Linked DNA regions of Microscilla marina ATCC 23134. The protein of the gene in region 2 interacts with the protein of the main gene of each other region in a pairwise test. Links are inferred from orthologs where the notes say so. Each region holds a gene or a part of one and is shown on either strand. Other genes may lie near its edges.

Region 1 (3,222 bases), on a different replicon or contig from region 2:
AAACTCCCCACACGAATCATAAAAAACTCATCCAAATTTGAAGCTGTAATTGCCAAAAACTTCAACTGATCATAAATATTACGCTTAGGGATGCGCGCCTGGTCTAACACACGCCGATTAAACAACATCCAGCTTAAGTCACGGCTAATATAGTTACTTTGCTCAATAAGGTTGGCAATGCGTTTATTTGTAATAGGCTTAGGCACAATGTGTCCATCACGCTTCTCTTTTTCAATAGCACCTGTTGGAGTGTTCTTCTTTTTATCTGCTATCTTGTCTTTATTTTCTTTTTTGGCAATCATCGTGTTGGTCTATTTTCGGCTTATACTAAACAAATCAATAAAAATTGGGAAATCGGTTCAGAATACTAAAAAAACTCTGAATTACCAATTTCCCAAAAGTTAAATTTATGCGATATGATCTTGTAAGTTATTAGTTCAAAATTGTTGTCTGTTTTTTTGGATAAAAGCTTAAAGAATGAGAGAGAACATTTACTTTAAACCAGACAATTATTGAAAACTAATCGCTCAACATTAAATTATATATCTACATTCGCATACTTAGCGTTTTCTTCTATAAACTCTCTACGTGGTGGTACATCATCTCCCATCAACATAGAAAACAAATGATCGGCTCCCGCAGCCGACTCAATAGTTACTTGTTTTAAACTTCTGTTTTCAGGGTTCATGGTAGTTTCCCACAACTGTTCTGGGTTCATCTCTCCTAAACCTTTGTATCGCTGTACGTGTACAGACTCAGGCTTTCCGTTACCAGCCAACTCTTTGATGGCAACATCTCTGTCATCATCGTTCCACGCGTACAACTCTTTTTTTCCTTTTTTTACTAAATAAAATGGAGGCAAAGCAATATACACATAACCACTCTCAATCAAGTCACGCATATAACGGAAGAAGAAAGTCAAAATCAATGTTCTAATGTGGCTTCCATCCACGTCAGCATCCGTCATAATTATGATCTTATGATAACGTAGTTTCTCCATATTCAACGCCTTGTCATCATCATCCTTACCAAAAGTAACTCCTAGAGCCGTGATAATGTTTTTAATTTCTTCGTTGTCGTAAATTTTGTATTCTTGTGCCTTTTCTACGTTCAGAATTTTACCTCTCAATGGCAAAATTGCTTGAGTATTACGATCACGCCCTTGCTTGGCACTACCACCTGCCGAGTCACCCTCTACCAGGTATAGTTCACACAAGCCAGGATCTTTTTCCGAACAATCGGCAAGCTTACCAGGCAAGCCAGAACCACTCAGTACATTTTTACGCTGTACCATTTCACGCGCCTTGCGGGCAGCATGACGTGCTTGAGCAGCCAATATTACTTTTTGAATGATAGACTTGGCTTGTTTAGGGTTTTCTTCAAGAAATTTACTCAGCGCCTCACTGGTGGCATTATCTACCACCCCCATTACTTCAGAGTTACCCAATTTGGTTTTGGTTTGACCCTCAAACTGAGGCTCAGCAACCTTTACAGAAATAACGGCAGTAAGTCCCTCTCTAAAATCATCTCCGGTTACATCTACCTTGGCTTTCTCTAGCATTCCCTCCTTATCAGCATAAGACTTCAAAGTACGGGTAAGCGCCCGGCGAAACCCTGAAATGTGTGTACCACCTTCAATGGTGTTGATGTTATTTACATAAGAATACACATTTTCAGAATAAGAATGGTTGTAAGTGAAGGCTACTTGTACAGGTACGCCTGACTTTTCTCCTTCTACATAAATGGGCTCAGGCAAAAACGACTGACGAGTTTCATCCAGGTAACGTACAAACTCAGTAAGGCCGCCTTCTGACAAAAAGTCTTCAGTCAAAGCCTTACCATCTTCACCCTTCACCCTGTGATCAACCATTGTCAGGCGAATGCCCTTGTTCAGGTATGAAAGTTCACGCAAGCGTTGAGAGATCGTTTCATACTTGTATTCGATAGCAGTAAATATGGTAGCATCGGGCACAAAATGTATCACTGTACCTGTCTTATCCGACTCTCCTATTACCTCTACCTCTGTTTGAGGATCTCCTTGTTTATATTCTTGTTGGAAAATTTTGCCTTCGCGGTGTACTGTGGCTCTTAAAAGAGTAGATAATGCGTTTACACAAGAGACACCTACCCCGTGCAATCCACCTGATACTTGATATGTATCTTTATCAAATTTACCCCCTGCATGCAATACTGTCATTACTACCTCAAGCGCAGACTTTTGCATTTGGCTGTTAAACCCAGTAGGTATTCCACGCCCGTTGTCTGTAACTGTAATAGAATTGTCAGTATTTACCTCTACTGTGATATGATCACAATACCCAGCAAGTGCCTCATCAATAGAGTTGTCTACTACCTCCCAAATAAGGTGGTGTAACCCTCGTACACCTACATCGCCAATGTACATTGATGGACGCATTCGAACCGCTTCTAACCCTTCTAATGCGCGTATATTATCAGCAGAATATTCTGAGTTTTTGGCGTCTACAGCACCATTTTGATTTTCCGTAAATTCGCTCATAATTTTTCTTTTTCAAAGAGGTAAATTTACAAAAAAAAAATGACATTTAGACTATCATTTCCAAGGTTTTAGCACAAAAACAAAGAGGTTTTATGAGAGATGTAAGTTATCTTGAGCAATTGTAATTTTGGGGTGCAAATCACATTTTTCACCGCCTGTTTTCAAGGCAGCATAAGAACTTATGACAACAGTACTTAACTAAAATTAAAGTACTTATATTCAAGCACTTAAACTATTGACCAGATTGATGCAACATAATCATCGTTTTAACCCAAGAAAAAAAGCCTGACATCAATGCCAAGCTTTGGTATTTACTTTATGTAAATGTTTTATATCTTATTTCAAGTAGCTGATCAACCACACCAACAGTAGACTCACTACCAAACCTAAGAAGATTTTACCAAGGTCTTTGAGTACTACCATAATCACAGACCGGAAACTCCCTGCTTCGCCGCGTGCCAATTGATAAGTAAGGGCTATTTCGCGACCAGCCAGCAAACCCACAAACACCCAAGTAGTACTCATAGGTATTTTGCTATATTCTTTGAAAATAAACAATACAATACCATAAGTAAAGTCAATGATGGTAGCCGAACGGATGTCAAAGGTGTTAGTTTTGGTAGTCACAATTTTTTGAATACCTCCCCCACGTTGATACAATATAAGCCCTAAAAGTCCTACTAGCAAGGCTATAGCTAACCAGT
Region 2 (3,482 bases):
GGCGCGAAGCGCAGTCAAAACTATGGGTTGCCAACTTCTAACTAATTCGCAAATATGATAATTTAAGGCTAAAAGCTCCCTACAAACAGTTAAACAAAGGCTCAACTATATCGTAGCTAAAGAAAAGGCTAATAGCTAAAGGCTCATCATAGCTCAAGAAAAAGCTAAAGGCTAAAAGCCCCCTACAAACAGCCAAAAAAAGGCTAAAAGTCCATCGTAGCTCAAGAAAAGGCTAATAGCTCTCTACAAACAGCCAAAAAAAAGCTAAAGGCTAAAAGCCAATCGTAGCTCAAAAAAAGGCTAATAGCTAAAAACAGCTCAAAAAAAAACCACATAAATCAATCTGACTTGAAGTTTCTAAAGCAAAAAATGGCGAATAGAAATCTATTCGCCATTTTTTATTTATTTTTACCTGGCAGATAAAAAGCCGACTTGCTTATGCATCTTCGTCTTTATCTTCGTCACCTTCAGGTTTGTCTTCAGAAGTTTCTGTTGTGTTTTCTGCTTCATTTCCGTCAGTAGCAGCCGCAACAACAGTTGCTTCGCCTTCTACACTGCCTTCTTCACCTTCTTCGTCATCGCTTAGCAAGCTTTCTGCGTCTACTTTTGCCACCGATGCTATGCTGTCGTCTTCGTGTAGTTTAATAAGACGTACCCCTTGAGTAGCCCTACCCATTACCCTCATGTCCGACATAGACATTCTAATGGCAAGTCCGGTTTTGGTAATCAAAATCAAATCGTCGGTATCTACCGCTTCTTTGATAGCCACCAAACGTCCTGTTTTGTCGGTAATTTGCATCGTAATTACCCCTTTTCCACCTCGGTTTGTAATGCGGTAATCTTCAATAGAAGAACGCTTACCATAACCAGTTTCAGACACTACCAACAAGCTGGCATCGTCTCTTGCCACACATACCATACCCACTACTCGGTTGTCGTCGCCATCAAGTGTAATGCCACGTACCCCAGCCGCGGTTCGTCCCATGCTTCTTACTTGATCTTCGTGAAAATGAATGGCACGACCACTACGGATGGCAAGAATAATATTGTTTTCACCATTGGTCAATTTTACATCCAACAATTGATCATCTTCGTTGATGGTAATGGCATGGATACCATTTTGACGAGGTCTTGAAAATGCTTCAAGCCTGGTTTTCTTGATGATTCCCTTCTCAGTACACATTACCAGGTAATGGTTTTGGTTGTAGTCGGGATCTTGCAATTGCTTCACATTGATTACCGCGCGTATGCTATCTCCCTTTTCCATTTGTAAAAGGTTTTGGATGGCGCGTCCTTTGGCTGTTTTGGCAACCTCCGGAATGTTGTACCCCTTGATCCAGAACACTTTACCAGAGTTGGTAAAAATCAACAGATAATCGTGGGTAGAGGCTACAAACAAGTGCTCAGTAAAATCGTCGTCTTTTTTAGAAGTACCTCTCGACCCTACCCCGCCTCTGTTTTGGGTACGGTATTCGTCTAGAGAAGTACGCTTGATATAGCCAAAGTGAGAAATAGTAATGACCATTTCCTCTACCGGAATCATATCTTCGTCGGTAAGGTCATCAGCCATGTGCTCAATGTCGGTACGACGGGCATCGCCATACCTGTCTTTCATTTCTGTAAGCTCCTCTTTGATAATGTCTACCCTCAACAGCTTATCGGCCAGAATCGCTTCCAGTTCTTTGATCAACTCAGAGATTTGCTTATGCTCTGCCACAATTTTGTCGCGCTCCATTGCTGTAAGACGCTGCAAACGAATGTCAAGGATGGCTTTTGCCTGAATCTCCGACAGTTCAAACTTTTCTATCAAAGCATTTTTGGCGGTTTCTCCATCTTTCGACGCCCTGATCAAGGTAATGACTTCGTCGATGTTGTCTAAGGCTATCAGCAAACCTTCTAAAATGTGCTGACGGGCTTTGGCTTCTTTTAGCTCAAACTGAGTACGACGGTAGATTACTTCGTGGCGGTGCTCCACAAAGTGGTAAATCATATCGCGCAGGTTCAAAATTTCAGGTCGCCCTTTGACCAACGCCACATTGTTTACCCCAAACGACGATTGTAATGCAGTGTATTTGTACAGTTGGTTGAGCGTAACCATTGGTACAGCATCCCGCTTGAGTTCATATACAATGCGCATTCCGGTACGGTCAGACTCATCGCGGATGTCTGAAATGCCTTCTATCCTCTTTTCTTGTACCAAATGTGCGGTTTTCTCAATCAAGTTCGCCTTATTTACCAAATAAGGTATTTCGGTCACAATAATGCGTTCTCTGCCGCTTTTGGTGGTTTCTATTTCTGCTACTCCTCTTATTACTACTCTGCCTCGCCCGGTAAGCATGGCTTTTTTTACTCCCTGATAGCCATAAATGATTCCCCCGGTAGGAAAGTCAGGCGCAGGAATATACTGAATAAGTTCTTCGACTGTAATGTCGTTGTTGTCAAGGTAAGCAATAATGCCATCTACTACTTCGGTTAGGTTGTGAGGAGGCATGTTGGTAGCCATACCTACGGCAATGCCCGAAGTACCATTGATGAGCAAATGAGGTATTTTACAAGGCAATACCGTTGGTTCTTTGAGCGATTCGTCAAAGTTTGGCTGAAAGTCAATTGTATCTTTGTTCAGGTCAGACAACAGTTCGTCTGCTACACGCTTCAGGCGTGCCTCGGTATAACGCATTGCTGCAGGCGAGTCACCATCAATCGACCCAAAGTTACCTTGTCCGTCAACCAAAGGATAGCGAAGCGACCAGGGTTGGGCCATCCTTACCATTGTATCATACACTGAAGCGTCTCCATGTGGGTGATATTTACCTAATACTTCTCCCACGATACGTGCTGACTTTTTGAAAGGTTTGTTAAACATCAAACCCAAATCAGACATTCCATACAGTACCCTTCTGTGTACAGGTTTTAAGCCATCGCGAACGTCTGGTAACGCCCGCGAAATAATCACCGACATAGCATAATCTATGTAGGCACTCTTCATTTCATCCTCAATATTAATGGGGATTATTCTACTTGAAGATTCCAGCATATTGTCTAAATAATTTTGTTGTTATCTTAATTGATCACAAACCCTAAAGTTTGTGTATCTTTTTCCTGAAAATGATGATATGTTTGTGTAGAGAATACACTACTTGCACTTGATATTACTTAATCGTATGCTTCTCTGGTGTCTATTTTTCTGTACCTGCCCTTGGCAGACTTTGCTTTGTAAGATCTTCTGAACATGTATTTATACCAGGGTACTCCTCTTACTACCTTGTTTCGGCGCATGCCCGAAGAGGTAAAGAGTTTACCTGATTTGGTTTTCGACTTGAAAGTTCCCCTGGTAGGGTGGCTATGGTCAATGACTACATGACACTGTGAAACTTTGCACCGGGGAGGCATGCAGCTTGTGGTAAGAAAGAGGGAGGTAATAAAGGTAAAAACTATAACTGCGATTTTATTGCTCATAAGTAATGAAAGAAGTAAGAAAATAT

What was found.
Region 1: the proteins of gyrA (region 2) and gyrB interact in binary tests that used the Escherichia coli proteins (3 or more experiments, as listed by UniProt). The link is inferred for Microscilla marina ATCC 23134 from one-to-one orthologs.

Annotation. Positions count from the first base shown.
Region 1 is NZ_AAWS01000037.1:7,441-10,662, reverse strand. What follows is about bases 29-2,916. They hold gyrB (DNA topoisomerase (ATP-hydrolyzing) subunit B), read right to left. Parts: upstream 2,519-2,916; coding sequence 539-2,518; downstream 29-538. Other genes in these bases: M23134_RS26155 (hypothetical protein), read right to left, coding at 2,855-2,916; ppk1 (polyphosphate kinase 1), read right to left, coding at 29-302. In the rest of the region: more of ppk1, read right to left, coding at 1-28; more of M23134_RS26155, read right to left, coding at 2,917-3,222. UniProt on the Escherichia coli protein: DNA gyrase negatively supercoils closed circular double-stranded DNA in an ATP-dependent manner to maintain chromosomes in an underwound state.
Region 2 is NZ_AAWS01000040.1:17,748-21,229, reverse strand. What follows is about bases 236-3,383. They hold gyrA (DNA gyrase subunit A), read right to left. Parts: upstream 3,035-3,383; coding sequence 437-3,034; downstream 236-436. Other genes in these bases: M23134_RS27200 (hypothetical protein), read right to left, coding at 3,154-3,383. Also shown: more of M23134_RS27200, read right to left, coding at 3,384-3,456. UniProt on the Escherichia coli protein: A type II topoisomerase that negatively supercoils closed circular double-stranded (ds) DNA in an ATP-dependent manner to maintain chromosomes in an underwound state.